Regions from separate parts of the Pantoea jilinensis genome, predicted to be linked through region 1. Evidence: predicted binding sites of a transcription regulator. Region 1 holds the regulator's gene; each other region holds the start of a gene.
The links. Region 1 encodes PurR, which represses purine synthesis genes. Its sites were predicted from a motif close to CANGCAAACGTTTGCNTG; they were not measured.
Positions count from the first base shown of each region.

Region 2: purE (5-(carboxyamino)imidazole ribonucleotide mutase) is a predicted target of PurR. The motif match lies at 2,267-2,284, and genes of this name have one in related genera.
Region 3: KTJ90_RS17580 (nucleoside-specific channel-forming protein Tsx) is a predicted target of PurR. The motif match lies at 3,379-3,396, and genes of this name have one in related genera.
Region 4: pyrC (dihydroorotase) is a predicted target of PurR. The motif match lies at 6,400-6,417, and genes of this name have one in related genera.

Region 1 is NZ_CP077746.1:2,256,922-2,264,930, forward strand. Features, by position in the region: gene KTJ90_RS10655 (C40 family peptidase) at 237-1,046, shown strand; gene cydH (cytochrome bd-I oxidase subunit CydH) at 1,090-1,179, opposite strand; gene purR (HTH-type transcriptional repressor PurR) at 1,461-2,486, shown strand; gene punR (DNA-binding transcriptional activator PunR) at 2,483-3,388, opposite strand; gene punC (purine nucleoside transporter PunC) at 3,496-4,698, shown strand; gene cfa (cyclopropane fatty acyl phospholipid synthase) at 5,008-6,156, shown strand; gene KTJ90_RS10685 (riboflavin synthase subunit alpha) at 6,377-7,036, opposite strand; gene KTJ90_RS10690 (MATE family efflux transporter) at 7,240-8,009, shown strand, end outside.
Region 2 is NZ_CP077746.1:3,033,176-3,041,184, reverse strand. Features, by position in the region: gene ybbP (putative ABC transporter permease subunit YbbP) at 1-531, shown strand, start outside; gene purK (5-(carboxyamino)imidazole ribonucleotide synthase) at 615-1,679, opposite strand; gene purE (5-(carboxyamino)imidazole ribonucleotide mutase) at 1,676-2,182, opposite strand; gene lpxH (UDP-2,3-diacylglucosamine diphosphatase) at 2,313-3,029, opposite strand; gene ppiB (peptidylprolyl isomerase B) at 3,029-3,523, opposite strand; gene cysS (cysteine--tRNA ligase) at 3,736-5,121, shown strand; gene KTJ90_RS14345 (AAA family ATPase) at 5,155-6,261, shown strand; gene ybcJ (ribosome-associated protein YbcJ) at 6,289-6,501, opposite strand; gene folD (bifunctional methylenetetrahydrofolate dehydrogenase/methenyltetrahydrofolate cyclohydrolase FolD) at 6,502-7,368, opposite strand; gene KTJ90_RS14330 (DUF1198 family protein) at 7,541-8,009, shown strand, end outside.
Region 3 is NZ_CP077746.1:3,720,763-3,728,771, reverse strand. Features, by position in the region: gene KTJ90_RS17595 (zinc-binding metallopeptidase family protein) at 1-637, opposite strand, end outside; gene KTJ90_RS17590 (LysR family transcriptional regulator) at 752-1,648, shown strand; gene yjdN (VOC family metalloprotein YjdN) at 1,721-2,158, shown strand; gene KTJ90_RS17580 (nucleoside-specific channel-forming protein Tsx) at 2,278-3,144, opposite strand; gene KTJ90_RS17575 (sensor histidine kinase) at 3,424-4,779, opposite strand; gene KTJ90_RS17570 (response regulator) at 4,776-5,435, opposite strand; gene KTJ90_RS17565 (helix-turn-helix domain-containing protein) at 5,898-6,266, shown strand; gene KTJ90_RS17560 (LysR family transcriptional regulator) at 6,434-7,330, shown strand; gene KTJ90_RS17555 (MFS transporter) at 7,441-8,009, shown strand, end outside.
Region 4 is NZ_CP077746.1:2,585,853-2,593,861, forward strand. Features, by position in the region: gene flgM (flagellar biosynthesis anti-sigma factor FlgM) at 1-148, shown strand, start outside; gene flgN (flagellar export chaperone FlgN) at 154-585, shown strand; gene murJ (murein biosynthesis integral membrane protein MurJ) at 894-2,432, opposite strand; gene KTJ90_RS12195 (Gfo/Idh/MocA family protein) at 2,554-3,474, opposite strand; gene KTJ90_RS12200 (DUF480 domain-containing protein) at 3,476-4,114, opposite strand; gene rimJ (ribosomal protein S5-alanine N-acetyltransferase) at 4,131-4,721, opposite strand; gene grxB (glutaredoxin 2) at 5,021-5,668, shown strand; gene KTJ90_RS12215 (lipoprotein) at 5,784-6,347, shown strand; gene pyrC (dihydroorotase) at 6,482-7,525, shown strand; gene dinI (DNA damage-inducible protein I) at 7,588-7,833, shown strand; gene KTJ90_RS12230 (hypothetical protein) at 7,978-8,009, shown strand, end outside.

The sequences.
Region 1 (8,009 bases):
CTCTGATTATTAACAGCGGGTAACAGTTTAATAATTCGTAATAATTTCGCTGATATAAGACGCTGAAAATGTTCATTTTCAGCGCGATTACGTGGGTTGCACAGATTAATATTAAAAGGCATTACAGTTTTTAAACGAACTGGACTAGAATGGCCTGGGCCCTGATCCTGGATCAGATTAATCTCAACTTTGTCGCGGTGCGTAGTGGCCCTGACAACTTAACTAATCAACGGACTATGCGTTTAATCATTACGCTTTTCATGCTGGCCATTGCGCAACTGTTTTTCAACGTCGCTGCTGCTTCACCGCACACGCCGGTGAACGTCAGTACGCATAAAGCAGAAAAAAAGAGTGCGCGCGACGATGAACGCCGCAAACGTCGCCAGGTAAAAACGGTGACGAAAAAGACTCGCCTCAGCCCTGTTCAAAAACTTAAAACGAAAAAACAGAAAAAAGTCGAACTCACTGCCAAACAGACGCCTGCTAAGAAGACCTCGCTTAAAACCGCCCGTATAAGCAAAAGCCAGCAAAAGAACAAAGAGAAGAAACGCTATGGCCATCAGCGCCTGCTAAAAACCGCTGAGGTCACCACCAGCGAGCCGGGCACGATTAAAATGAGCAAATCCCACCGTCAGCGTTATCAGAAGGCTCGCGAAACCGCGATGACCAAACTGATGGGCCAGCTGGGTAAACCCTACCAGTGGGGCGGCACTTCGCCGCATACCGGCTTCGATTGCAGCGGCCTGGTCTGGTACGCCTATAAAGATCTGGTGAAGTTTAAGATTCCGCGTACCGCTAATGAGATGTATCACCTGCGTGACGCCGCACCCATCAAGCGTGAGTCGCTGGAGAAAGGCGATCTGGTCTTCTTCCGTATTAATGGTCGCGGTACAGCGGATCACGTTGGCGTGTACCTGGGAGATGGCAAGTTTATCCAGTCACCGCGTACCGGAAAAGACATTCAGATTAGCGCATTAGGGGAAGATTACTGGCAGCGTCATTACATTGGTGCCCGTCGTGTGATGACGCCGAAAACCATACGCTAACCAGAAAACAGTCGTAAAAAGCCGGGAGATTCCCGGCTTTTTTTTAGTGCAGAATGGCGGTAAAACTAAAGGCTACAATCATCAGCAGACAGCCCGCAGTCGTCATTAAAGCCAGTTTAAGATCGGTACTCATTGTTTGCTCCTTAGTCACACAATTTGTGGGGATATCGCATTTTCCCACAGGGCCCGGTAAAAATCTCGTTTTATCCGTTCAGCCTTGTTAGAATCCCGCCTTTGTTGCGCAACGCGCGCAATCCTGATTCCGTTTGCGCCGGTTTTCAGGCGTTTGATTTTCGCCAGCGGCCTGTAAACCGGCCAGAAACGCGGCATTTTTGCGGAAAAAACCCTGAGCAGACGCAAACGTTTAACACTACGCTTATCATAGAGTTAGATAAGCACTGGAGTCCGATTTTCATGGCAACAATTAAAGATGTGGCGAAACGCGCTGGCGTCTCAACGACGACAGTTTCGCACGTCATCAATAAAACCCGCTTTGTCGCAGAAGAGACGCGCAACGCGGTCTGGCAGGCGATAAAAGAACTGCACTATTCGCCAAGCGCCGTGGCGCGCAGCCTGAAAGTGAATCACACCAGAACGCTGGGCCTGCTGGCGACCTCCAGCGAAGCCCCCTATTTCGCAGAGATTATTGAAGCGATTGAGAATCACTGTTTTGACAAAGGCTATACGCTGATTCTGGGGAATTCGCATAACGATCTGCAAAAACAGCGCGCCTATCTCAGCATGATGGCGCAGAAGCGTGTCGATGGTCTGCTGGTGATGTGCTCAGAATATCCAGACGACCTGCTGCAGATGCTGGAAGAGAACCGTAACATCCCGATGGTGGTAATGGACTGGGGCGAATCGCGCGCCGACTTCACCGACACGGTTCTGGATAACGCGTTCCAGGGCGGCTATCTGGCAGGACGCTATCTGATTGAACGCGGTCACCGCGACATTGGTGCTATCCCCGGTCAGATGGAGCGTAATACCGGTGGCGGACGTCATGCCGGTTTCCTGAAGGCGCTGGAAGAAGCCAGCATTCAGCCGCGCGCCGAGTGGATTGTCCAGGGTGACTTTGAGCCGGAGTCGGGCTATCAGGCGATGCAGCAGATCCTGTCACAGAAACAGCGCCCGACGGCGGTGTTCTGCGGTGGTGATATCATGGCAATGGGTGCAATTTGCGCCGCCGACGAAATGGGTTTGCGCGTACCGCAGGATATTTCGGTGATCGGTTATGATAATGTGCGCAACGCCCGCTATTTCGCACCGGCCCTGACCACCGTGCATCAGCCTAAAGCTCAGTTAGGTGAAAAAGCGCTGGATATGCTGCTGGACCGCATCACCAGTAAGCGTGAAGTGTCACAGACGATTGAAGTACACCCTACGCTGATTGAGCGCCGCTCGGTGGCCGACGGTCCATTCCGCGACTATCGCCGTTAATCCTCGCTTAACCACTCCTGATTAAGCGTTTGCGCATCACCCAGGTAGCTGAGCAACCAGCCAGTCGCCGGTGATGCGCGATCCTCAGCCCAGCTGACACAGCAGGGACTGTCCGGAAACGCCACCGGCAGAGTCAGTTCAACCAGATCGCCGCTGTCGAGCAGTGGCCTGGCAAGATGACCGGGCACCATCGCCACACACAATCCCGCCTGCACGCACTCCAGCCCGGTTTGCCATTCCGGCACCACCAGCCTGCGCTGGTTATCCAGCGTCCATGTCATTCGGCGCGGCAGTGCGCGTGAAGTATCTTCCAGCACCAGTGACGGCCAGCTACGCAGCGTGTCGTCATCGATCTGGCTCGCCTGCGTCAGGGGATGATCGGGCGCGACCACGCAGCGCCAGTTGAGTGTGCCCATATCGCGAAACGCAAAACGTCCGCCCACCGGAATCGCCTGGGTGGCCCCAATGGCCACTTCTACCCGGCCATCGGCCAGCGCATCCCAGACGCCGTTAAAAACTTCATAACTGATGATCAGCTCCATGTCGGGGAAATGGCGATAGAAATCTTTAACCAGTTGCGGGGTGCGCTGAGGTTTAGCGATACGGTCAACCGCGATGCTGAGCTGACCGCGCCAGCCGTTGGCCAGCTGCTGACACTGTCGTCGTGTGGCTAGCATTTTTTTGATGACGCTGCGCCCTTCACGGACAAAATGCTCGCCTGCCGGAGTCAGTACCACTTCACGGTGCTGACGCTCAAACAGCGGCACCGCCAGCCAGCTCTCCAGCTGCCGCACCGTGTAACTGATGGCAGAGGGCACCCGATGTAACTCCTGCGCAGCAGCGCTAAAGCTGCCGCCACGGGCGACTGCGTCAACCACTTCTAATGCATATTCTGACCACATAATCTGCCTTCAAAATTTTTAACAGCAAGCGGCAAATATTACCGTTTCACAGCAGCAAACGCACCTTTTACACTCTGCCGCGTTTATCCTGCAAAAATGAGAATGAGATGTTGTCGAATAAAGGATTTATGCCTTACCTTGCCCTGCTGAGCATGCTCGGCTTTTTAGCCACCGATATGTACCTGCCCGCCTTCGGCGCGATGCAGCAAACGTTTAACACCTCACCCGGCCTGATCAGCGCCAGTATGAGTCTTTTTCTGGGAGGCTTCGCTGTGGGTCAGCTCTTCTGGGGACCCCTTTCCGATCGCATTGGCCGTAAACCTGTGCTGCTTACCGGGCTGGCCATGTTTGGGATCGGTTGTGCAGGCATGCTGTGGGTCAATGATATCTATCTGATGCTGGCGCTACGTTTTGTTCAGGCGATTGGCGTCTGTGCTGCTGCCGTTAGCTGGCAGGCACTGGTCGTGGATCGCTACCCTGCCGCACGTGCCAACAAAGTTTTCGCCACCATTATGCCGCTGGTTGCACTCTCTCCGGCACTGGCCCCGTTGCTGGGCGCCTGGCTGATTGGTCATTTCCACTGGCGTTCAATCTTCCTGGTGCTGACCCTGATTGCGGTAGCCCTGATTCTGACCACGCTGCGTCTGCCCACTGTTCGCAAAGTCGCAGGTGAAAAAAAGGCACAGCCGGGTTTCTTTACCCTGCTCAAATCGCGGGTTTATAGCGGCAACGTGCTGATCTACTCAGCCTGTTCTGCCAGCTTCTTTGCCTGGCTGACGGGTTCGCCGTTTATTCTGGCAGATTTAGGTCTCTCGCCTGCCGACATCGGCCTGAGTTATGTGCCACAGACCCTCGCCTTTTTGATAGGTGGCTTCGGCTGTCGCGCCCTGCTCAACCGCTTTAACGGTTCACAGTTGCTGCCCTGGTTACTGGGTATCTACAGCCTGAGCATTCTGGCGCTGTTTGCTGTTGCGCTTGCCGGCAACAGCACGCTGGTTAGCCTGATGGTTCCATTCTGCGGCATGGCGCTGGCGAACGGCGCGATCTATCCGATTGTGGTCTCCAGTGCATTAATGCCCTTCCCGAATGCTACCGGCAAAGCGGCCGCATTGCAGAACACACTGCAGTTAGGTCTGTGCTTCGCCGCAAGCCTGGCGGTATCAGCCGGATTAACTCAGGCGCTGTTTACCACCACACTCACGATGACGGCGACCATTGTGCTCGCGCTGTTCGGCTTCGCCATGCAGCGTGCCGACAGCGCACAAAGTGTTGTTGCCTCAGCGCAACCTGCCTGCCAGGATAATCACTGACACACTGACTTCTTAGTTAGCATCCTAACAATAAGTCATTGAATATTGACCCGCGTGAGAATATACTCATTCGGGTCAACAAATCTGTAATAAATCAACAATATAATAACGTAATAATCTGATTGGCACCCTGTTGCCGGGACGGTATTCGCGCGCGTTATTCTCATCTTGCCCGTCCAGCTGCAGGCTATTCCAGTCCTCTGTATCACACAATAACCGGTGTGCGGAGTCATCCGTAACGTTTCTCAATGCCTGACGAAATTGGCTACTCTTTGTTCAGGTTCAGATTGGACAGGTGGTGGAAAAGCTATGAGTTCATCTTATGCTGAAGTAGTGAGCCCGGAAGAGAACCATTGGTATCGCATCGTTCATGAACTGCTGGAATCAGCGGATGTCGAAATCAATGGTTCACGTCCATGGGATATTCATGTCACGCATCCAGGTTTTTTTAAACGTGTTCTGCAGGAGGGTTCACTTGGGCTCGGTGAGAGCTATATGGATGGATGGTGGGAGTGTGACCGGCTGGATATGTTCTTTCACCACGTACTTAAACATAAACTCGATCAGCAATTGCCTCATCATTTTAAAGATACGTTGCGCATTGCCGCCGCTCGCTTAACGAATCTGCAATCAAAAAAACGGGCCTGGATTGTCGGTAAAGAGCATTACGATCTCGGCAACGATCTTTTTTCACTGATGCTTGATCCTTATATGCAATATTCCTGTGGCTACTGGAAAGAGGCCACGACGCTGGCGACAGCACAGGAAGCCAAGCTGGATATGATCTGCCGGAAATTAGCGCTGGAACCCGGGATGTCGCTGCTGGATATTGGCTGTGGCTGGGGCGGACTCGCGGAATTTGCTGCACGTCATTACGGCGTCAAAGTGCATGGCGTGACGATTTCCGCCGAACAGCAAAAACTGGCGCAGCAGCGCTGTAACGGATTAGACGTCACAATTCTGTTGCAGGATTATCGCGATCTGAATGAGCAGTTTGATCGTATTGTTTCAGTGGGAATGTTCGAACATGTCGGGCCAAAAAATTACGCCACCTATTTTGATGTGGTCGATCGTAATTTAAAACCTGACGGTATTTTCCTGCTTCACACTATTGGTGCAATTAAGACCGATATGAGCGTCGATCCCTGGATCGATAAATATATCTTCCCCAATGGTTGTCTGCCGTCAGTGCGTCATGTAGCGGATGCCAGCGAGCCCCACTTTATTCTGGAAGACTGGCATAACTTTGGTGCTGATTACGACAAAACATTGATGGCCTGGCATGAACGCTTTGTGCAGGCCTGGCCAGAACTGGCGGATAAATATGGTGAACGCTTTAAGCGGATGTTCTCTTATTATCTCAATGCCTGTGCCGGTGCCTTCCGGGCGCGTGATATTCAGCTGTGGCAGATTGTGTTCAGTCGCGGTGTTGAGGGCGGATTACGGGTGGCGCGGTAGGGTCATGTTAAGAAGATGCTGCCGCGCCAGGGGCTTTAAAAAGGGGCCTGTTCAGTTTTGAGCGTGTAACAGCACAGGAACACAGAAAGATTTGAAAGAGACAAACCCGTTATCCGTGGCGGGGGACGCTTTCCTCTTCTGACTGTGTTCCCTGTGCTTCAGGCTATTATATCGCTGCCAGATTCACCCGGATGGGCTCCCCAGCAATCTTTGACGCTTATTAGCTCTCGGCGTCAGTCTGGCCGGTCAGCATGCTCATCGCTGCCGCGGCATCGCGCTGTGCTAATACCCGCTCAACGGTCTCTACGATTGCCTGCGTGTGTGGATCGATCTCAATATTAACCCGATCGCCAAACGTCTTCGCGCCCAGCGTGGTGCGCTCCAGCGTTTCCGGGATCAGATAGACGCAGAATTTGGTTTTCGTCACATCGCCGACTGTCAGGCTGATACCGTCGATGCCGACAAAACCTTTATGCAGAATATATTTCATCTGCGTCGGGTCCTGGATTTTAAACCAGATTTCGCGGTTATGTTCTGACTGGATAATCTTGCAGATCTCAGCGGTGGTCATAATATGACCTGACATCAGATGACCGCCTATTTCATCGCTGAATCGGGCTGCACGCTCAATATTGACCACATCACCCTGACGTAAATCACCCAGGTTAGTTACCCGCAAGGTCTCTTTAATTAAATCAAAACTGACGCAGTCGCCGTCAATTGCCGTCACGGTTAAACAGCAACCGTTGTGCGCGACAGATGCGCCCAGCGCCAGACCCGGTAAAAGCGCTTCCGGCAGTCGGACAGTGTGGGTACGAAACAGTTCTTTCTCTTCAATGGACACGATTTCTGCGGTGCCCTGCACAATACCGGTAAACATAGTCTTTGCCTCTGCGAAGTTTGCGCTAGTTTATCACAGCTCAGGTCAGGTGTTAGATTTCAGCCGACGCCCTCTATTTAATGACGGCGTAAAACGCATTGTGTGACAAAGATTGGCGAATGCTATTGCGCCAGTTACACTAGCCCGCGCAATTTCCTGGGCTTTTCTGCCCTTTTAATTCTTTCAACAAATCAGGTGTTAACGTGCAGAAGTATTTAACAGAAGCGCGTCAATTGCTGGCCCTTGCGATTCCAGTCATCCTTGCTCAGGTGGCGCAAACCGCAATGGGATTTGTGGATACCATTATGGCCGGTGCAGTCAGCGCCACGGATATGGCCGCCGTTGCTGTCGGCACCTCTGTCTGGCTTCCGGCCATCCTGTTTGGTCATGGTCTTCTGCTTGCATTGACGCCCACCGTTGCGCAACTCAACGGTTCAGGTCGCCGCGAACGCATCGGCGAACAGATTCGTCAGGGATACTGGCTCGCTTTCTTCGTCTCGCTGCTGATTATGGTGCTGTTATGGCATGCAGGCTATCTCATCCGGGCGATGCATGACATCGATCCTGCGCTGGCGCTGAAAGCAGAAGGCTATCTGCATGCCCTGCTGTTTGGCGCGCCTGGCTATCTCTTCTTTCAGGTGCTGCGCAATCAGTGCGAGGGGCTGTCGAAAACCAAACCCGGCATGGTGCTGGGCTTTCTGGGCTTGATGTTCAACATCCCGCTCAACTATGTCTTTATTTATGGGCACTTCGGCATGCCTGCCCTGGGTGGTGTCGGCTGTGGTGTAGCGACCGCCTCTGTTTACTGGGTGATGTTTATCTGTATGCGCTTCTGGGTACGCCGGATGGGCAGCATGCGTGATATCCGGCTTGAGAGCCGCTGGTCGCCTCCTTCGCGTCCGATTCTGAGCCGCCTGATGACGCTGGGATTGCCAGTGGCATTGGCACTCTTTTTTGAGGTCACCTTGTTTGC
Region 2 (8,009 bases), 780 kb from region 1:
AGCCAGCCGCAGACCTGGCTCACCAGCTTCCGCATGGAGGCGAACCCGGATCTGCTGGCGCAGCTGAATCGTGCTTTTCCGGCGCTGAGTCTGCTGGATATCGGCAGCATCATGCAGCAGATCGGTCAGGTACTGACGCAGGTCAGCCGGGCGCTGGAGATCATGGTGGTACTGGTCACTGCCTGCGGTGTGTTACTGCTGCTGGCGCAGATTCAGGTCGGAATGCGGCAACGCAGGCAGGAGCTGGTGGTCTACCGCACGCTGGGTGCGGGCAAAAGACTGCTACGCACCACGCTGTGGTGTGAGTTTGCCCTGCTCGGCGTCGTCTCGGGCGTGGCGGCCGCGATGGGAGCAGAAGCGGCGCTATGGGGATTACAGACAAAGATTTTCGATTTCCCGTGGCAGCCTGACTGGACATTATGGCTGGCACTGCCGTTATGCGGCGCGTTGCTGTTATCGCTGTGCGGTGGCTGGCTTGGGATTCGGTTACTGAAAGGGAAGGCGTTGTTCAGGAAGTTTGATGCGGCATAAGGCAGGGCTGACTAAGGCGGCATGAGGCCGCCTTTAACCTTTATCCGGAACGCCCCAAGAACCCGCAAGCGGGTAACGGGAAACTACAGCTTTTCAACGGCCCAGGCGATGCCGCTGGCGTACTCTTCCGGGAGCAGGGGCACCAGCGCATTGAGTGCTGTTTTGAGCCGCCTTGCATCGCTGTCGGTCAGATTCAGATGACCCACTTTACGGCCCGGTCGCACCTCTTTGTCGTACCAGTGCAGATGCACCAGCGGCTGCTGCAGCCAGCTGAGATTCACATCGGTGCCGATCAGATTAACCATTACCGACGGCGCAAATACCATCGGCTGTGGCAATGCCAGACCAAGAATGGCGCGCAGATGCAGCTCAAACTGGCTGATCGACGCACCGTTCTGCGTCCAGTGACCACTGTTGTGCACGCGGGGCGCCAGCTCATTAATCAGCAGCCCATCAGGCGTAACGAAACACTCCATTGCCATTACGCCAACGTAATTCAGTGCCTGCATAATGGCGCTGAGCATCGATTCAGCCTGCTGCTGCTGAGCCTGGTCTGCCTGCGGAAACGCTACACTGGTGCGCAGAATGCCATCCTGATGCAGGTTATACGTCAGCGGATAGAATACAACGGTGCCATCGTGACCGCGTGCGCCCACCAGTGAGACTTCACCGGAAAAGTTGATGCCCTGCTCAACGATACATTCGCCGTAACACGCTTCGGGTAGCTGATGCGTCTCATCAGCACGCAGACGCCACTGACCTCGCCCGTCGTAACCGCCGGTGCGGCTTTTCACGATGGCCAGTTCGCCCAGCGAGTCAAACACTGCCGGCCATTCGCTTTTATCGGCCAGCAACTGCCATGGCGCGGTGGCAAGCCCCAGTTGGTCCAGCAACTGTTTCTGCGTCAGACGATCGGCCAGACGCGGAAAAATATCACGGTTAACAAAGGCCGGATGGCTCGCCAGTTCGCGCGTCAGCGCGGTCTCCGGCCAGCGTTCGATTTCGGCGGTGATCACACTGTCAGCGATGGGCAGGGAAGCAGGATCCGCCTCCAGACCCACCGGATAGACCGCGATCCCCAACGGTTCACCTGCCTGACGCAGCATACGACCCAACTGGCCGTTGCCCAGTACGCAAACCGGCTTCATGCATCCACCCGCGGATCAGGATGGTTCAGCACCTCATCGGTCTGACTCTGACGCCAGGTCGTCAGGCGTGACGCCAGCCCACTGTCATGCAGCGCCAGAATCTGTGCGGCCAGCAGCGCGGCATTGGCTGCGCCTGCTTTGCCAATCGCCAGCGTTCCGACCGGAATGCCGCGCGGCATCTGCACAATTGAATAGAGGCTATCCACGCCGCTTAGTGCAGCGCTCTGCACCGGTACACCCAGCACTGGCACCAGAGTTTTTGCCGCCAGCATACCTGGCAGATGTGCTGCGCCACCTGCGCCAGCAATAATCACCTGAAAACCGTTATCGGCTGCCGTTTCGGCAAAGCTGAACAGTTTATCCGGGGTACGGTGCGCAGAGACTACTTCAACATGAAAAGGGACGTCCAGGCTGGTGAGGATCTCAGCGGCGAACTGCATGGTGGCCCAGTCACTTCTGGAACCCATAACAATGGCGATGCGGGCCGGGGCGTTGGATGACATGCGGTCAACTCCTGTGAATAGACAAACAGACCTGGCCGGGCGGACAGGTTTTGAAGGGCACCGAGAATAGCATGAGAAGCACGCAAGGAAAACGGTTGCGTCCCGCTAACGTCCGCGAATTAACCGCAGATTAGAAGTCGAAATCGATGAGCTGAATGCCGCTGGCGTCGAGCTGAATCATGGAACCCCGGCTGTGCCAGGCACCCAGCACCGCGCGTTCCGCCGTTTCACCCTGCAGGTTCAGCGTATGAATGGCGGGGCGATGGGTATGACCGTGGATCAACAGCGGCACCTGCTGGCGCAGCATAGCGGCAGTGACTGCCTCCTGGTTTACATCCATGATGGTCTGGGATTTGTGCTGGTTTGCCTGTTTACTGTCGGCGCGCATCCGGGCCGCAATGCGTTTGCGGATCCTCAACGGCAGCGCCAGGAACAGTCGCTGGATCCACGGATTGTGCACTTTGGCACGAAAGCGCAGATAACCCGCATCGTCGGTGCAGAGCGTATCACCGTGCATGATGAGCAGCCGATGGCCGTAGAGCGTCAGCACCTGCTCTTCCGGCAGCAGCGTCATGCCGCTTGCGCGCGCAAAGCGTCGGCCAATCAGGAAATCCCGATTGCCATGGATGAAGAAGACCGGAACCGGGAGGGCGCGCAGGGCGCGGGCAATCTGCTGATGCAGAGGATTGGGATCGTCGTCACCAATCCAGGCTTCGAAGAGATCGCCAAGAATATAGAGCGCGTCGCAGTGGGGCGCTTCGCGCTGTAAAAAATGCAGAAAACCGGCGGTAATCGCCGGTTCTTCCTGACACAGATGGAGATCTGCGATAAACAGCGTGCGCGACATTACTCGCTGACGGTCACTTTCTGGATAACGACGTCATCTTTTGGCACATCCTGATGCATGCCGCTGCGGCCAGTAGAGACTGCTTTGATTTTCTCGACCACATCCATGCCTTCAACCACTTCAGCGAACACGCAGTAGCCCCAGCCCTGAACGCTTTCGTCACGGAAGTTCAGGAAGTCGTTGTCAGCTACGTTGATGAAGAACTGTGCGGTGGCAGAGTGCGGCGCAGAAGTACGTGCCATTGCCAGCGTACCTTTGGTGTTTTTCAGACCGTTGTTCGCTTCATTCTGAATTTCGGCTTTGGTTTCTTTCTGCTTCATGCCCGGCTCGAAGCCGCCGCCCTGAATCATAAAGCCGTTGATTACGCGGTGGAAAATGGTGTTGTCGTAAAAACCTTCACGGCAGTAATCCAGGAAGTTCTGTACGGTTGCCGGCGCTTTATCATCGAAAGTTTTGATTACGATATCGCCATGGTTCGTCTGGAAAGTTACCATTTTTGTCGTCCTGTAAAGGTTGTCATCAGTTGCTGAGGTCGCGGTGTCGATTGGCGTACCTCTTTTTGTCGACCGTTCTTATATCATAATTTCCAATGACGCGTCAGCAGCACGGCGCAGTTGGCTTGCTTTGCGTCGCGCGAGCGATAAAAATACGGCACAATGTCTGGATACTTAAAAGTGCCAACCACACGCGAAAACGGAACCGTTCAATGCTTAAGATTTATAACACCCTGAGTCGACAGAAAGAGGAATTCAAACCCATTCATGCCGGTAAAATCGGGATGTATGTTTGCGGCATCACGGTGTATGACCTCTGTCACATTGGTCATGGGCGGACGTTCGTGGCATTTGACGTCGTGGCGCGCTACCTGCGTTACCTCGGTTATCAGCTTAATTATGTCCGTAACATCACTGACATTGATGACAAAATCATCAAACGCGCCAACGAAAACGGCGAGAGTATCGAAACCCTGACCAACCGCATGATCGGCGAGATGCACAATGACTTCGCTGCGCTGGGGATCCTGCCGCCCGATGAGGAGCCGCGCGCGACCCGTCACATCGCTGAGATTATCGAGCTGGTGGAAAAACTGATTGCTCGCGGTCACGCCTATGTAGCGGACAATGGCGACGTGATGTTCGATGTGCTCAGCGATACCGATTACGGCGCGCTGTCGCGTCAGGATCTGGAGCAACTGCAGGCGGGCGCACGTGTTGAAGTGGCCGATGTGAAGCGCAACCCGATGGATTTCGTGCTGTGGAAAATGTCCAAAGCGGATGAGCCAGCCTGGTCATCGCCGTGGGGCAACGGCCGTCCTGGCTGGCACATTGAGTGTTCTGCGATGAACTGCAAACAACTGGGTACGCATTTCGATATCCATGGCGGCGGTTCAGACCTGATGTTCCCGCACCATGAAAACGAAATCGCTCAGTCGAGCTGCGCCCATGACGGCCCTTACGTCAATTACTGGATGCACTCCGGCATGGTGATGGTTGACCGTGAGAAGATGTCCAAATCACTCGGCAACTTCTTTACCGTGCGTGACGTGCTGCAACATTACGATGCGGAAACAGTGCGTTACTTCCTGATGTCCGGTCACTATCGCAGCCAGCTTAATTACGGCGAAGATAACCTGAATCAGGCGCGTGCGGCGCTGGAGCGTCTCTATACGGCGCTGCGCCACACCGACAGCAGCGTACCTGCAAGCGGCGGCGACGCGTTTGAAGCGCGTTTCCGCAGCGCGATGGATGATGATTTCAACACCCCGGAAGCCTACTCTGTGCTGTTCGATATGGCGCGTGAAGTCAACCGTCTGAAAAGCGAAGATGGTGCTTCAGCACATGCGCTGGCGTCTAAACTGCGCGAAATGGCTAACGTGCTGGGTATCCTGCAGCAGGATCCTGAGCTGTTCCTGCAAAGCGGCGCGCAGGTAAATGACGAAGAAGTTGCCGAGATTGAGCATTGGGTGAAGGCTCGTGCCGATGCACGCGCTGCCAAAGCCTGGGCAGAAGCGGATATCGCGCGTGACAAACTTAACGCGCTGGGTGTCATCGTCGAAGATGGGCCACAAGGGTCCAGCTGGCGTCGAAAATAAACCGGAGAGGGCGAGCAATCGCCCTTTTTTATTATGGCGATTGAACAGATTCAGATCCGCGGCTTCCGCTCAATACGGAACCTGACGCTATCGCTTCAGCAGCTGAATGTGGTGAGCGGTCCCAACGGCTGCGGTAAATCCAACCTCTATAAAGCGGTGCGGTTGCTGCATGAGGCTGCCAGCGGTCGTCTGGCGCTGGCGCTGGCTGAAGAAGGCGGCATCCAGAAAGCGATGTGGGCCGGTGGTTTACGCCGGGGCGATCGCCGACACGATCCAAAGCGACTGGAGCTGGCGGTGGTGATGGATGATATGGATTACCAGCTGGAGATTGGTTTTCCCGAGCCACTGTCGACCAGCCTGTTCAATCTGGATCCGCTGGTGAAGCAGGAGCGGCTCTGGCTCAGCGGCCAGCGACGTCGTCCTTCTGCCTGCATCATGCAGCGCGAAAACCAGACCGCCTTTCTGCACAACGTTGAAGGTGAGCGCGTCGCCTATCCGGCAGTATTGCATCCGGAGGAGTCGCTGTTTGGTCAGCTTGGCGAACCCCATCTTTATCCGGAGCTTTCGCAACTGCGTGAACGTCTGCAGCAGTGGCGCTTCTACCACGAGTTCGCGGTCTGGCCCGGCTCACCGATTCGTGCGCCGCAGATTGGCGTGCGTGCGCCGGTGCTCGCTCACGATGGCCGCAATCTGGCAGCGGCCTGGGCGACCATCGTGGAGCGTGGTCATTCAGAACTGTTGTTTGAGGTTATGGCGCAGGCGTTTCCCGACTGCCAGTTTGACGTCGAGGTGCAGAACGGCCGTTTTCAGATGCTGATGTCCCGTCATGGCATTCTGCGTCCGCTGGAGAGCGCGGAGTTTTCTGATGGCACGCTGCGGTTTCTCTGTCTGGTTGTGGCGCTGCTCAGCCCGCGTCCACCCGCCTTTATGGCACTGAATGAACCGGAAAACAGCCTGCATGAGGATTTGTTGCCTGCGCTGGCGCGGTTAATCGCCGAAGCCAGCGAGTACAGTCAGCTCTGGATCACCAGCCATTCACCCCGACTTGCAACGCTGATTGCGCAGCATACGGCGGTGAATCATATTGCACTGGAGCAACGGGAAGGGGAGACGCGTGTGAAGGAGGATGAACCGCTGTAATAGCGTCCCCGCAGGGACGCTCCGGAATTACTCGACCACAGTGATGCGGAAACCGGCAAATTCCACGGTCTGACCGGCTACGATCTTGCAGCGCTTACGGGTTTCAACCGCGCCATTCACCTTCACTTCACCCTCGGCAATCACGACTTTCGCCTGTGCACCGCTCTGAACCCAGCCTTCCAGCTTTAACAGGTCACACAGATCGACATGCGGGAATTTACCCAGTGAAAAACTTGTCATTTAAAAAACCTCTTTATCATGAAACTCTTCGCACGCCTGCAGCGTGTTTTGAATCAATGTTGCTACTGTCATTGGACCCACACCGCCCGGCACCGGGGTAATGTAAGATGCGCGCGCTGATGCGCTGTCATAGTCAACGTCGCCTACGACTTTGCCGCTCTCCAGACGGTTAATGCCCACGTCGATAACGATGGCACCGGGTTTGATCCAGTCGCCCGGAATAAAGCCTGGCTTGCCCACAGCAACGACCAGCAGATCGGCGTGCTCAATGTGATGACGCAGATCTTTGGTAAAGCGATGGGTAACCGTTGTCGTACAGCCCGCGAGCAAGAGCTCCATGCTCATCGGACGACCAACGATGTTGGATGCCCCGACCACCACAGCGTTCAGGCCATAAGTGTCAATGTTGTAGCGCTCCAGCAGCGTGACGATACCGCGTGGCGTGCAGGGACGCAGGGTTGGTGCACGTTGACACAGGCGGCCGACGTTATAAGGGTGGAACCCATCGACATCTTTGTCAGGCGTAATCCGCTCCAGCACTTTCACGTTATCGATGCCCGCTGGCAGCGGCAGCTGTACCAGAATGCCATCGATTTCATCATCCTGATTGAGCTTATCGATCAGCTCCAGCAGCTCAGCCTCGCGGGTGGTGGCAGGCAGATCGTAAGAGCGGGAGTGGAAACCAACCTCTTCACAGGCGCGGCGTTTGCTGGCCACATAGATCTGCGAAGCCGGATTTTCACCCACCAGAACCACTGCCAGACCTGGGGCACGTTTTCCGGCCGCCAGACGCTGCTTCACTTTTTCCGCAACCTCAACGCGCACCTGCTGCGCAATCGTTTTACCGTCAATAATTTTTGCTGCCATCAGAGAGGAAATCCACTGTGTTGTGTTGAATCGGGGAAGGGCGCTATTTTGTCAGAAGCGTGGGCTGCTGTCAGTTACAGTTTCAGCCGTGTATGCGCTTTCCGATGTTTTCGTCGCGACGATGCCAGCCTGCATGCGTATGATATCTGCAGGACAATCCGGGGACGATGTAATGATTTGGATAATGCTTGCGACTCTGGCGGTGGTATTTGTTGCTGGATTTCAGCTGCTCACCGCGGGCTCACGCCACGCCGCCCAGCGGCTCAGCAAACGACTGCAGCTGCCACCGGTACAGGTGGAATCAATGATCTCTATGATGGGAAAAGAGGCCGCGAAAGAGTTTACCGACTATCTCAGCCACGATAATGAAACGCATCTGCATAATGGCGCAGCGGTACTGCTGATCTGGCAGGTGTTGATTGTTGATGGCAGCGAGGAGAACAGCCAGCGCTGGCATACGATTCTCAGTCGCGCCGGTTTTTCACCGCTTATCAGCCGCCAGCAGCTGCTACTCGCGCTGGGCTTTCTGCGCCAGCTGGAACCGGACAGTCAGGAACTGCACGCACTTCGTGAGCAATACAACGCGCGCTTCACATCACAAGGGATTGAGCTGGAAGGAGAATTGACCGGCAGCAGTAAAC
Region 3 (8,009 bases), 1.5 Mb from region 1:
CGCCGGTACCGATATGAATTGCGGTGAAACGCTCAACGTCATCGACCACGCCCGCCGCGACCATCGCTTTGGCACCACGCACACCCTCTTCGGCGGGCTGGAAGATCAGTTTGATTGTGCCGCTGAGTTCATCTTTCATCGCCATCAGCACGGAAGCGAGGCCCAGACCAATGGTGGTGTGACCGTCATGGGCGCAGGCGTGCATCATGCCGGCGTTGCAGGAGGCGAACCCTTCACGCTGTGGCAGATGATCGTCGGCCTGGCTTTCATTGAGATCCAGTGCATCCATATCGACGCGAAAGCCCATCACCGGACCGGGGCGACCGGTCTCAAGTGTCGCCACAATGCCGCAGAATCCGCCGGAGAAGTGGCTGATCCACTGCTGTAGCGCGCCCTGCTTTAGAGCGCGCGCCTCCTGCTGCTTCAGTACGGCTTCGTCAGGTAAGCCCATCCGCGCATCGGCGTCGATCACTTCACGGCCCAGCTCCAGTTGATAACCGAGCTTATGCAGTTCTTCTGCGACTAACGTCGCGGTGCGGAACTCCAGCCAGCCCGATTCGGCGTAGTGATGGAAGTCGCGACGCCACTGTTGCAGCTTTGGCAGCAGGGCGCAGACGTGCTCTGAAAGGGGTCTCATCGGCTCTCTCCTCGTTGTTGATTTTTTATGCACTGCATCGAATCTACACAATGGAGTTGGGCGGCATAAGATGCGAATATCTTGTGACTGATAAACAACGGTTATCGAAAAACTATGTCTGCCAATCTCAAACTTCATCAGCTGCGCGCTTTCACTGACGTGGCGCGACAGGGCAGTATCCGGGCGGCAAGCCGACTTTCCGGGCTGTCGCAACCGGCGTTAACCAAAGCGATTCAGGAGCTGGAGCGCGAGTTGGGGGCAAAGCTGTTTATCCGCCGTCAGCAGGGTGTCGTGCTGACCGATATCGGTGATAACTTTTTTCGTCATGCCAGCCTGGTACTGGCAGAGCTGCGGGTCGCCGAAGAGGATATCCAGCAGCGACTGGGGCTGGGCGGCGGTCAGGTGAATATTGGCGTGGGTGGCAGCGTGGCCCGCACCATCATGCCGCAGGTGATAAACCAGTTTCATCGCGAATACCCACTCGTGAAGGTGCGCATTGTTGAAGGCCAGCTGGTCTCTATGGTGCATGAGCTGCGTCAGGGGGCGCTCGATTTCACTATCAATACGTATGACCAGAGCCATCTCGATCAGGAGCTGATGTATGAGCGGGTAATGGAGCGCGAGTACAAAGTGGTGGTGCGCAAAGGCCATCCGCTGGAGAAAGCCCGTTCTCTGGCAGAATTACAGCAGGCAGACTGGACGATGCCAACCCCGAAAGGCAGTTACTATCGCTTGCTGCACGATCTGTTTGGCGAGCGCGGCATGGCACCTAAAATCGTGGTGACCTGTGAAACCTTTATGGCCTGCACCAGCCTGGTGGCACAAAGTGATTTCATCAGTATTCTGTCGGTCGACGTGATTGACGATCCCATTCTGGGCCGTTCGCTGGTGGCACTGTCGCTCGATGACCCTTTGCCGAAAGCGATCTTCTATCTGATTCAGCGCAAAGACACGACGCTGACCCCAATGAGCAGTTATATGGCACAACTCTTTCGCCGTTATTGTCAGTAAAATCAGTACGTAAAGTCGATCGTCTACACTGTTAAGGTACTGAAAAAATCCAACCGACAAATAGAGGTTACGATGCAAGTTAGTCCTTATCTGTTTCTCTATGGCCGTTGTGAAGAGGCTATCGACTTTTACCTGCAGGCAACCGGTGGAGAGTTACTCTCTAAAATGAAATTCGGTGATATGCCGGATCAGGGTGAGCAGGTCGGCGATGAGTCCGCAGCGCCACAGCCGCCAGAAAAGATCATGCATGCGCAATTACGCATTGGTGACGGTGAGCTGATGCTCAGCGATGGCAATACCGAACATCCGCCAGCGTCAGAGCATGCGGGTTACGCGGTCAGCCTCTCTACCCATGATGTTGAAAAGGGCAAAGCCTGGTTTGAGAAATTATCGGCAGGCGGCAAAGTGACGACGCCATGGCAGGAGACGTTCTGGTCGAACGGATTCGCGATGTTCATTGATAAATTCAACATTCCATGGCGCATCAATGTTGAGAAGCCGCAGAATTAAATGCAGAGCAGATGCAGTGCTTATCAGATTAGCCTGCAGCTGAAAAGCTGGCCCTGATGCGTGATGTCCTGGGCCAGCTCACCGACTAAACGGGCGGTTGTTGCAACCGCCCGCTATTATCAGAAGTTATAACCCGCCACCAGGTAGTAACCCCAGCCGGTCGATTTCACTTCAAACGGACCCTTGCCGAAGTTCAGCTCCTGGCCATCCGCCCACTGTCCGCCGTTATGGAAGTAACGCGCCACCGCAGAGAAGTGCCAGTGATCGTAACCCAGGGACAGAATGTGGCTGGAGGCAATAGAGTTGCTGGTGCGTGATGAACCGCCTTTCTCATTGAGATCGGAACCCCAGTCGAAGTTGGTGAAGCCCACATAGCCCAGGTTACCACCCCACAGCGTGGTGATTGGCACGAAGTATTTCACCTTAAAGCGATAGCCATCCCAGCTGTTTTCGTTCGCCGCGCCGTAGTTTTCCCACTGATATTTGGCATAGACGTTCAGCGACAGGCCGACATCGCTGTGCGTATCGATATCGGTGCCCAGACCCATGTACCAGGTGTTCTGGCGGTTATCGCTGTTACGGCCCATGTCGTAAATGTAGTTGTTGGCGAAATACCACTCTTTGAACGGGCCAAAGGCCAGGCTGGTGCCGGTCAGCTTGTCGATAGAGAAGCGTGGTTCAATCTCCATAAACATCGGTGAACCGTGGTCGAACACGCCATTGGCATTGCTGTTGCCCACGCCGAAGAAGTTAGGCACGTCGAGATAGCCGTAGAAATCAAACCAGTCTTTCCTGGCAAACGCTTCATATTCCAGATAAACGTCGTTGTTAAACTGCGGTCCGAAACGCGTGTGGTAACTACCGACCACGTTTACGCTCTGATGCCACCAGTCGGAGACATACTGCGGATCGCTTTCCGCTGCCTGCGCAGCACCACTCAATGAACATGCCAGCACGGCACCTGCTATCAACGTTTTATATTTCATTATTATCAGCCACATGCTTTTGACCGCCGCACAGCAGACGCAGTCAGAGAAAAATCGGTCCCTTGATGGGAATGAGGGTTTCACAGCAAATAACAGCCAGTTCTTCAGCCCGCGTAGCGTGCCTGTAACAGATCGATAGAAAATAGATTTTGCTCACGTTTGTCAAAAAGTGTTGCATTACAATTCAGCTAAAATGTGATGAGATTCACAATAACGGCGTGGATCGAACGGAACCAGGCAACCGTTTACGTTGTCTGGTTCGTGATCAAACAGCGGGAATCAGGGAAGTGTAACGCGAACCTGCAAACCACAAATTGCACCCTGTGGCGAGAGGCAATTGGAAAGGGCGACGTGAATCTGATGCTTTTGAGCGACGTTGCGCACAATGGATAATCCCAGGCCGCTACCCTGGGCTTTAACGTCAGGCGAACGGGTAAAGCGATCAAATGCGCGCTCGATAAAGGATTCCGGCATGCCCGGCCCGTTATCCACAATATCGACCACGGTCTTTCCGGCAACCCGATGCAGCAGTACATCGACCAGGCTACCTTCCGGGGTGTGTAGCATGGCGTTACCAATCAGATTATCGAACAGGCTTCGCAGCTCGGAACGGCTGGCCTGCAGACGGTACTGCGTGGAGCCATTAAAGCCGATATCGATGCCGCGTTTATCCGCCACGACCATCAGCTGCTCAATGCTCTCTTTCAGCAGATCTTCCAGTTCGATATGCTCAACGCTGGCGACCACGCTCTGGTCATCCTGGCGTGAGACATTGAGTAATTGCGTGACCAGGTGACGGGTACGTGTCACGCCCGCTTCCAGCTGGCTGAACTGCCGGCTCGCTTCGCCTGGCTGAATATGCTGACGCAGGTTTTCCAGCTGTAACGTCACGGCCGTTACCGGCGTGCGCAGTTCATGGGCGGCATCTTCCAGGAACTGACGCTGTGACGACCAGGCCTCACGCAGTTTACTCAGCAGCGAGTTATAGGCGGCCACCAGCGGCAGGATCTCATCCGGTAAACCTTCCGGTGAGACGTTGTGCGGATGATGCGTCTCCTGCGCGGCAATCTGACGCGAAGCGACCTGCAGATCCCGGGTGATCTTGCGTACGACCAGCCAGATCACCAGCAGCGACAGCGGCATCATCAGGATCATCGGAATGATCGCCGACAGCGCCCGCTTGACCATCAATGCCTTCATGTAGCTGAGGTTGTGCATCACCTGAATGGTTTTAATCTCACTGCCAGGCAAGCCGGGCCGGGTATAGATGCGCCATTCACAGTCGTCGCACTGACCGATATGGACGTCGCGATAGCCACGCTGGTTTTGCAGCGGGGCCTGCAGCTCCGGCCATGAGCTGGCGCGCAACTGACCCTGATCGTCCCATAGCTGCACCACAAAGGCGCTTTTCGCCTTGTCAGGCGCAATAAGCATCGGCATCAGGGCGGGCATCTGTTTATTGGTGGACCAGGCATCCGCGATTTTGGCCAGCTGATCGTCCTTCATGGTGCCGACCATATCGCCGTAGCAGCTGAAGAAATACCAGGTGACGCCACCGATCATCAGCAGATGAATAATCAGCAGCGTAGAGAGTAATTTGTTGCGCAGTGAGCGCATAAAGCGAAAAGGTTTCATATTGCCGGCACCCGCCAGCCCAGACCGCGCACGTTGCGGATCACGTCGTTATCCAGCTTGCGGCGCATCCCGTGGATCAACACATCCACCGCGTTGCTGCTGACTTCATCGCCCCAGCCATAGATACGGTTTTCCAGCTGCTCGCGTGACAGAATAGCGCCCGGCCGCTCCAGCAGGGCGTAGAGCAGGGCATATTCGCGCGCCGTAAGCTGTTCACGCTGGCCTTTGTAGAGCACTTCACGGGTCATCATATCCAGCTGCACATCGCCGCTGCCCAATACGGAATCTGCCGCGCCGTGGCTGCGTCGGGTAATGGCGCGCATCCGGGCCATGACTTCCTGTAAATCGAACGGTTTAAGCAGGTAGTCGTCAGCACCGCTGTCGAGTCCCTGAATCCGCTGCGCCACCGTGTCGCGTGCAGTAAGAATGAGTACTGGCGTCGCGTCGCCGCGCCCGCGCGCCCGGCGCAGGACCTGCAGGCCATCATCCCGTGGTAAGCCGAGATCGAGCAGCACGCAGCTGTAGCCGCCTTCGCTCCAGGCGTTCTGGGCATAGACGCCATCGCGCACCCAATCCACCGACCAGCCCGCGCCCTGCAGTGCCTGCTGCAGGTTAGCGCCGATCATTTCATCATCTTCAACCAGTAACACGCGCATGGCTGATCTCCTTCATAAAGATAAGAGAGAGTTTACTCACTAATTGTTAGGCCAGAATTATCCTTCCGCCGTCATACTTCGCACTGTGGCGGCGTTGGCTGCTTTTGCTCACCCCAGTCACTGACTGATGTCAGCTCCCGGGGATTCGCGCATTTGCCGCCTTGCCACAGCACGAATTATTTTGGCGGACCGCTGTTCTCTTACTTCGCACTGTGGCGGCACTGGCTGCTTTTGCTCACCCCATTCACTGACTGATGTCAGCTCTTGGGGATTCGCCCTTGCCTCAGCACAAATTATTTTGGCAGTCTGCCGGCCTTAACGTTTTGCTGGAGTCGCGTCTGGCCGCGCAATGCGGCACCCGTTTCCGTCCTTGCTAATTCTGCGCTAATTTTCTGCTAATTAAGGGATAAATTTAAACAAGTAAAGTGGTTCCACTGCACATCAGAATCGACAGGAGGAACCATGAATCAGCGCGAGTTTATTCGGAGTTTGCTGGACTGGATTGAGAATAACTTAGGACACGATCTGCACCTGGATGAAGTGGCGCGCCGCTCAGGCTATTCGCGCTGGCATCTGCAACGCCTGTTTCGACAGCATACTGGTTTTTCACTGGCAGAATATATCCGTCAGCGCCGCCTGACCGAGTCTGCGCTCACGTTGCTGAGCAGCAACGAAGCGATACTGCAGGTGGCGATGAACTACGGCTTCGATACCCAGCAGGCCTACACCCGCACCTTTAAAAACTATTTCATGATGACGCCGGGCCAGTTGCGCCGTCAGCGTCGCGTCGAGCCGGATCGGCTGCTGTTCCCCTTGGCGATGGCCAGCTGATGCCTGATAAGATCTTCCCGTCACAGCCAGCAGACGGGAAGGTCGGCCCGCGCTCTGCACCATTCTCCTCCTGCCTCTGCCTCGCTTTTTTTCCCGCCCGCCACAGCGTCCCAGCCTGAACGTGTTAGTTTGTTGCCAGCATCCCTTTATTTTCGGAGTCGGGAAACATGGAAAACGGCGCGAATTTAACCGCCATGCTGGTATTTGCTCGGGTAGTAGAATTACAGAGTTTCAGTGAAGCGGCCCGCGCACTGGGCTGGTCCAAATCCCATGTCAGTCGGGAGATCGCCCGGCTGGAGTTGCGGCTCGGTATCCGATTATTGCAGCGCACTACGCGGCGGCTGGCACTCACCGAGATGGGCCAGGCATACTATCCCTACTGTGTGCGAATGCTGGCTGAAGTGCAGCGTGCCGAAGCCTTTGTGCAGCAGTTGCATCAGCAGCCCGCCGGCCATATCCGACTTCAGGCACCCGTCACCTTCGGCTGCCAGTGTGTCGTTCCTGTTCTGAACCGTTTTCTTCGTCGTCATCTGCATATCAACGTTGATCTCGATCTGACCGATCGCAATCATGATCGGCTGGACGATCAGACGGATCTGGCGATTATGATCCGATCCCGATCGCCGCAGCAGGGCAATTTCCGGGTATTGAGCGATATCGACTGGGGACTCTATGCCGCGCCCGCTTATCTGGCGCAGCGGCCCGCCATCACCCACCCCGAAATGCTGCCGCGCCACGACCTGCTGATGTTCCATGGTCCGGCACACACCGCCGCGCTGCCGTTCCGCCGGGATAAACAGCGACTGGCGCTGGACGTGCGCAGTCGTTTTCGCGCCAACAACAGCATGGCGCTGCTTAATGCCGCGCTGGCGGGCAGTGGCATCGCCTATTTGCCTTCCTACATGGCGCAGGAGGCGATGGCGCGTGGGGATATCCAGCAGCTGCTGCCGGAGTGGCAGATGGATCGCCTGCAAAGCTATCTCCTGCTTCACGACCATCCCGACCCGGTGTCACCGGTGACGCTACTGTGTGATGCACTGGTTGAGGCCCTAAATCCAGGTTGATTGTTGCCTGCTGACAACAATCAGCGCCACAGAGTAACTATTCTGCCAGGACTGTTGTTGCTGTGCGACTCCGGTTAGCCTGTATCCCTGATCATTCAACGGATATCACCATGCAACAGTTACCCGAAACGGCAGAGTTTCAACACTGGAAACGGAATTTAGCAGTCTGCGTCGCTGGCTCTTTTACCACTATCGTGGCGATGACGCTGCTGCTGCCGTTTCTGCCGCTCTATATTCAGCAACTGGGTGTTGAGCAGCCTGCGGCTATTGCCCGCTGGTCCGGGCTGGCCTATGGCGCAACCTTTTTCAGCGCCGCGCTGACGGCACCGCTGTGGGGCCGGCTGGCTGATCGTTATGGTCGTAAACTGATGCTGATTCGGGCCAGTCTCGGAATGGCGATTGCGATGTCGCTGATTGGCATGGCGACGGCGCCGTGGCAACTGGTGGCGCTGCGCCTGCTGGCGGGGCTGCTGGGCGGCTACGCATCGGGATCGACCATTCTGGTGGCAGCGCAAACCCCAAAAGCGCAGACCGGCTGGGCGCTGGGCATCCTCTCCTCGGGCATTATGGCGGGCAACGTGGTCGGGCCGCTGCTAGGGGGCGTCTTGCCGCCGCTGATTGGCATCCGTCAGACTTTCTGGTTGACGGGCGCGGTGATTTTTCTCGCTTTCCTCGCCAC
Region 4 (8,009 bases), 330 kb from region 1:
ATTGATGCAGCCGAGCAGCAAAGATATTAACGTCGAGCGCGTTGAACAACTGAAAACCGCCATTCGTAATGGCGAACTGAAGATGGATACCGGCAAAATCGCCGATGCGCTGATTGCCGACACCAAGGCGTATTTAGAGGGTAACTAATTCCCATGAGTAATTTGCAGACCACATTAGATAAGATGCAGGACGTGCTGGCATCGCTGTCAGCCGTGCTGGAAGAAGAGCAGCAGCAGCTGGCAGCTGGCAGCATTAACAGCAACCTGCTGCAGCGTATCACCGAAGATAAAAGCGCGCTGCTCAGTACGCTCAACTATCTGGATGAGATGCGTCGCGCCGCTGAACAGAGTCAGGCGACATCAGCACCTTATCGTGGTCAGAACGACATGGCTCGCCGCTGGGATACGATCCAGCAGCATTCCCGTCGTCTGCAGGATGCCAATGTCCACAATGGCCTGCTGCTGCAACATCAGATTCGTTACACCGAAAATGCACTTGAAGTGCTGAAGCCGCATCAGACGCAGGCCTTTTATGGCCCGGATGGGATGGGTAAAGGCCAGGCGACGTTAAGCCGTAAAGCCTGAGTCGAAAAGTAGCGTAAAAAATCCCGCCAGGTGCGGGATTTTTTTATTGGTGCGTTATTTTCTTTATCACGATTCGCTTTGAGATTGTGCCTGTACAGGGAACCGGGTCAGATCGGAAAGACGCAAAAGCTGTCATCCATGACACGCTCGGCCCACGCGATTACGCACCTCATCCCTGAGGTGCGCCCGTTGCCGGGCCAACGCTTCGCGTTGTTCAAAAACGCTCCCGGCGTTTTTGTCCATGGCGTGGGACGCTTTCCTCCTATGCCCCCGTTCCCTGCACATTGAATTTCTCATGGCTGCAAACCTTACACAGTCGTGCGCCGAGCATAGTCGCGCAACCGGAAGCCCAGCAGCCCCAGCGCCAGGAAATAGGCCCCGCCGCCAACTGCACAGACCGCCGCCAGACGCAGCAGTCGCCACAGCATCGGGCCCTGCTCCCATGCGGGCATCCACTGCAGCATGGCGAACAGTGCACCAGCCATGACCACCACCGCGACCAGCAGGCGGATCAGGAAGCTGCTCCAGCCTGGCTGCGGGTTAAAGATATTCTTCTTACGCAACTGCCAGTAAAGCAGCGACGCATTGAGACAGGCTGCCAGACCAATCGACAGTGACAGACCGGCATGTTTCAGCGGACCAATAAACGCCAGGTTCATTACCTGCGTCATGATCAGAGTAATAATCGCGATTTTAACCGGCGTTTTGATGTCCTGACGGGAATAGAAGCCCGGTGCCAGCACTTTAACCACAATCAGTCCCATCAGGCCGACAGAGTAAGCAATCAGGGCACGCTGCGTCATCAATGCATCAAAAGCGGTAAATTTACCGTACTGAAACAGTGCCACGGTCAGCGGGCCGGAGAGCATACCCAGGGCTACGGCGCTGGGCAGGGCCAGCAGGAAGCACAGGCGCAGACCCCAGTCCATTAGTCGGGAATATTCATCATGGTTGCCACTGGCAAAACTTTTAGCCAGCGATGGCAGCAGAATAGTGCCCAACGCCACGCCGAGCACACCAGAGGGAAACTCCATCAGACGGTCAGCATAGTACATCCAGGAGACTGAACCTGAGACCAGGAACGAGGCGAAAATGGTATTGATGATCAGGGAAATCTGGCTGACAGAAACGCCCAGAATGGCAGGCCCCATTTGACGCATAACCCGCCAGACACCCGCATCACGCAGATTCAGGCGGGGAAGCACCAGCATCCCCAGCTTCTTCAGGTGCGGCAGCTGATAGCCAAGTTGCAGTACGCCGCCAGCCACCACGGCCCAGGCCAGCGCCATCACCGGTGGATGGAAGTGCGGCGCAGCAAACAGCGCAAAACCAATCATACTCACGTTCAGCAGAGTCGGCGCAAAGGCTGGCACCGAGAAACGGTTCCAGGTGTTGAGTACCGCACCCGCCAGCGACGCCAGCGAAATCAGCATAATGTAGGGGAAGGTTACCCGCAGCAGCGAGCTGGTCAGCGCGAACTTATCGGGACTGTCAGCAAAGCCGGGCGCCGTGACCATGATGACCCAGGGCGCAGCGATCATGCCCGCCACGGTGACCAGCGCCAGCGCCAGCGTCAGCAGACCCGAGACGTAAGCCAGGAAGAGTCTGGTCGCCTCTTCGCCCTGCTTACTTTTGTATTCAGCCAGAATCGGCACGAAAGCCTGAGAAAATGCACCTTCAGCAAAAATACGCCGCAGCAGATTGGGCAGTTTAAACGCAACAAAGAACGCATCGGTCGCCATTCCGGCGCCAAACACCCGCGCCACAATGGCATCACGGGCAAAGCCCAGTACGCGGGAAAACAGGGTCATAGAACTGACCGCTGCCAGCGATTTCAACAAATTCATAATTGACGGCGCATCCTGAAAAGAATCAGCAAAAAAGGAAAATTAGCGCGGGCACCTGAGGATGCCCGGCGACAGTCTACTGCCACAGAGGGAAATGACCAGCACGGAGTGTTACAAGGCGTTATTCGCGGGTGGCCTCGCGCCACAGTTTTTCCACGACACGCTGCGCCATCAGCGCCTGTTCACCGCTGGTTTCAGGCTTCGTCTGATTTTGTACACAGTCAATGAAATGGTGCGCCGCGCCGCTGAAACCGCGCTGAGCAAGATGGCTCTGCCAGGCGGGTGGCTGCGTAATTATCAGGCCATCACTCTGCTCTTCGTGCCAGTCGCGCATCTCGCTGATGTCGATGCATTTACCGTCACATACCGCACTGACCCGCTCGCGCTGACTGCCTGCGCGGCGGTGCATGCTGGTGGAGATCGTTAATCCTTCAACATTGAAATGGTGCTCAGCATAGAGCATCTGTCCCTGTTCGTTGGTGTCGATACGTCCCTGAACCTGGCGAAACGGTTTGCCGCCCAGCCAGAGTGCGGTGTCCACCACATGCAGGTAATCGTCGAGCAGGGTAAAGCGAAGATCCTGTGGCCCGACGCTATCGCTGCGATGCTTTTCAATCCGCAGAGAGGCAGCGTCGGTCATCTTCGCCCGCAGCTGCTGATAGCGCGGCGCGAATCGACGGTTAAACGCCACCATCAGTTTACGCTGACGTTTTTCCGCCAGCGCCACCAGCGACTCAGCCTGCTCCAGAGTTTCAGCCAGCGGCTTGTCCACACAGACATCTTTTCCGGCCAGCAGCAGTGCCCTGACCACGTCGTAATGCGTAGCGGTGCTGCTGTGGACAAAGACCGCGTCGCAGGCAGCCGCTAAATCATTTAACGAACCAAAATTTGAGATGCGATAACTGTCGCAGATTGGGCGGGCTTTGGCCTGATTCGGGGAGAATGCGCCCACCAGCGTCCAGTCTGTTGCTGCAGAAAGCACAGGCAACCAGGCTTTCTGCGCGATACCGCCTAATCCCACCACACCAATACGTAGTGTCATTTCAGCGCTCCGTTTGCAGCAGTTGGGTGAGTTGGGCCTGAAGCGCCGCGACCTGCTGCTCCAGCAGGGTAATGCGCGTCGCCAGGTCGCCCTGCTCTTCCGGCGCGTCAGCGGCCTGCGGCTGATCGCTCTCATCACTCAGCAGATGCATAAAGCGGCTTTCACGCTTACCCGGCTCTCGCGCCAGGCGCATCACCTGTGCACTGTCGTCACGCTGCATCAGGCCTTCCAGCGTCTGCTCGACCTCGCTGACGTCACTGAACTCATGCAGACGACCGCTGCGGGTACGCAGTTCGCCAGGTGTTTGTGGCCCGCGCAGCAGCAGCAGCGTCAGCAGGGCGACTTCCGCGCTGTTGAGCTTCAGCGCACCAAACGCAGAGTTACAGAAACGCTGCTCATATTTCACTACCCGTTGCCCGGCGGCGCTGCTGGCGGTGATCAGATGCCGTTTTTCCAGCAGATCGAGCTGATTCTGAACCTCGCTTTCGCTTAGCTCCATGACCGGATCGCGATTCGATTTCTGATTACAGGCAACCACAACACCATTCAGTGACAGCGGATACTGCTCCGGCGTGGTGACCTGCTTCTCCAGCAGACAGCCCAGTACGCGCAACGCCTGCGCCGATAAAACCATCTTCATGCTCGCATCCTCATCATTATCCACGCCGGTCAGGCGTCCATTCCCGCAGAGTTAACGCTGTCAGCACGTGATCCTGCCAGCGCCCATCAATTAGCAGATAATCTTTCGCGTATCCCTCTTTCTCAAAACCCAGTCGCGCCAGAAGATCGCCGCTGCGCTGGTTGTGCGGCATGTAGTTCGCCATGATGCGATGAATATGCTGCTGGCGCTGCATATAGCGGATAGCCGCCTGCAACGCCTCAAACATCAGCCCTTGTCCCTGCCACTTTTCACCCAGTGAATAGCCAAGGTAACAGGCGTGAAACGATCCGCGCAGCACGTTGCTGAAATTTGCCACGCCCCGCACCTCGGTTTCATCGCTGTCCATGAGAATAAAATAGAAGGCGGAACCCTGCTTATGCATGTCCGAAATCAGTCCGAGCCTTGCCTGCCACCCTGAGGGATAGCAGTGGCTGTCATCGCGCACCGGTTCCCAGGGTTTTAAAAACTGGCGATTTTCCGAATAGTAATCTGCCATTCGCCAGGCATCACGTTCGTGAACCAGACGGACCACCAGTCTATCGGTGGTTAATCGCACCCTGGGCGCGGCAGAACGATAGCCAAACATCCTGACTCCTGAAATCAATGGCTGATGAAGATGAGCCGTCATTAACCGGCTTTCACTATAACCGTCGCCTGGGCTGCGGTAAAACGTTACAGCTTTTTCGCCATAAAGAGGTTGATTTTGCTCTGTTATCACCGCTTTCATTCATCAGAATGGCTGGTTTAAGCGGCGGTTCCTGTGATGCCTCTGCCAGGTGAGTTTGCCCTGTTGAGTAATCTCTTCCATACTTTTCACACGCCCGAAAACAGAAAGAATTGATTCGTTCTGTTTAACAATAACCCTCTGAAACCCGGGAGATCAGGATGAAGCTCTATATCTATGACCACTGTCCTTTCTGCGTTAAAGCGCGAATGATTTTTGGCCTGAAGAACAAACCGGTTGAGCTGGTGGTGATGCTAAACGACGACGAGGAGACGCCGAACCGGCTGATTGGGCAGAAAATGGCGCCGATTCTGCAGAAGCAGGATGGCAGCGCGATGCCTGAGAGTATGGATATTGTGCATTATGTCGATCAGCAGGATCGCGAGCCGCTGATTACCGGCGCGCTGAATCCGGCAATCGCTGACTGGCTGCGTCATATGAATAGCTATGTCAACAAACTGCTACTGCCGCGCATTGCTGAGTCGGCGTTTGCCGAATTCGCTACCCCGGAGGCGCGTGACTATTTCCGCACCAAAAAGCAGGCAAGCATCGGTGATTTTGACGCGCTGAAAAGTCACTCGGCCGGGCTGATTAAAAATGTCAGCCAGGATCTGCGCAAGCTGGACAAATTAATCGAACAGCCCAATGCGGTGAACGGCGAGCTGTCAGAAGATGATTTTAATCTCTTTCCACTGCTGCGCTCACTGACGCTGGTGGCGGGTATCGACTGGCCAGCACGGGTCGCTGACTACCGCGATAATATGGCTAAACAGACCCAGGTAAATCTTCTCTCTTCAATATCCCACTAACCCTGCCGCGATGAGAGACGCTGCGGCGTTTCTCATCCCTTTCCTGATGACACCCGCCCCGCATTCAGGCAGGCTATAGCCTGTTTACTGGCTCTGATATTCAGGATAAAGATCGATGAAAAAGGCATTTTTCGGGCTGACGGCCCTGTTGATTGCGCTGCTGGTGAGCGGATGTAATCAACTGACCCAATACACCATCAGCGAACAGGAAGTGAATCAGGCGCTGCAGAAGCATAACAACTATGAGAAAGACATTGGCGTATCCGGACTGGTTAACGCGCATATTGTGCTGAACAACCTGACCAGTCAGATTGGGCGCGAAGAGCCAGGAAAGGTGACACTTTCCGGCAATGCAAAAATTAACGTCACCTCACTGTTTGGTCCTCAGCAGGCCGATATGCAATTGAAGATGCGTGCTCAGCCGGTTTATGAGCCGCAGCAGGGCGCCATCTATCTTCGCGATCTGGAGATTGTCGATACGCAGGTTGCCCCGGAAAAAATGGCGTCAATTATGAAGACGCTGACGCCATACCTGAATCAGTCACTCAAAAGCTATTTTGATCAAAATCCTGCTTATGTACTGAGTGCTGACCGCAGTAAAGGCGAGTCGCTGGCGAAGAAATTTGCCAAAGGACTGGAAGTGAAACCGGGAGAACTGGTCATTCCGTTCACACAGTAATCCCGATCTCCGCGCCTTATGGCGCGGATTTTCTTTATCGACATAAAAAGCAGGTGCAAACGGTTGCCTGAATCCTTATGCTTAGACCCCGGCCAAAACATGCCTTTTGTTTCCCTTCTGCCGGAGCTTCACTGATGACAGCACAACCTCAGCAACTTACCCTGCGTCGCCCTGACGACTGGCATATTCATCTGCGTGATGATGAGATGCTCAACACGGTCCTGCCCTATACCAGCGCGGTGAATGGTCGTGCCATTGTCATGCCGAACCTGGTGCCGCCGGTAACCAGCGTGGCGGCAGGTGAAGCGTACCGCGATCGTATCCTGGCGGCGCTGCCCGCCGGGCACGCTTTTACGCCGCTGATGACCTGCTATCTGACCGACTCACTGGATCCTGATGAGCTGGAGCGCGGTTTTACCTCGGGGTTGTTCACCGCGGCCAAGCTCTATCCTGCGCACGCCACCACCAACTCCAGCCATGGCGTCACCAACATCGCGTCGATTGCCCGCGTGCTGGAGCGTATGCAGAAGCTCGGTATGCCGCTGCTGATCCACGGTGAAGTTACCGATGCACACGTTGATATTTTTGACCGTGAAGCCCGGTTTATCGAAACCGTAATGGTGCCGCTGCGCAGCCAGTTTCCGGCATTGAAGGTGGTGATGGAGCACATTACCACGCAGGACGCCGCTGACTATGTCGCCGCCGCCGATGAGACGCTGGGCGCAACCATTACCCCGCAGCATCTGATGTTTAACCGCAACCATATGCTGGTGGGCGGTATTCGTCCGCACCTCTACTGCCTGCCGATCCTTAAGCGCAACGTGCATCAGGAAGCGCTGCGTAAGGTGGTAGCAAGCGGAAACCCACGATTCTTCCTCGGCACTGACACTGCGCCGCATCTGCGCCATCTCAAAGAAGCCAGCTGCGGCTGCGCTGGCGTGTTTAATGCGCCAACGTCATTGCCCGCTTACGCCACCGTTTTCGAAGAGCTGAACGCGCTGGAACATTTCGAAGCGTTCTGTTCTGAGAATGGGCCGCGTTTCTACGGCCTGCCGCTGAATGAAGGGACGATTACGCTGGTGCGTGAGCCCTGGCAGGTGCCTGAATCAATCGCGCTCGGCAGCCACGCTCTGGTGCCGTTCCTGGCGGGTGAAACACTGAACTGGCGCATCGCATAATTTTACTTGCCTCCGGCCCGCAGATACTGTAAATATATACAGTATCTTAACCGGAGGCTATTATGCGCGTTGAAATTACCGTATCCAATACCCGACCTCTTCCTGCAGGCGCGATTGAAGCGTTAAGCGATGAATTATCGCGCCGCATTGATGAACAGTTCCCTGACTCGACCAATCACGTCAAGGTACGTTACGCCAGTGCCAATAATCTCAGCGTGCTGGGCGGTGGAAAAGAGACGCGCGACCAGATCAGCGAAATCCTGCAGCAGACGTGGGAAAGTGCTGATGACTGGTTCATTACTGATTAACCGCCACTGTGCTTTTTTTCCGGGTGTCGCCACCCGGTTTTTTTATCTTTTCTTCCCTCTCGCACTTCCCCCTCTCTGCATCTAGACTCTTAATGATCAATGCCCTATCCTTGCGCTCGTCACGCATAACAGGAGGTGCGCACCATGACTACTGATAAACCGGAAGAGGCGATGAC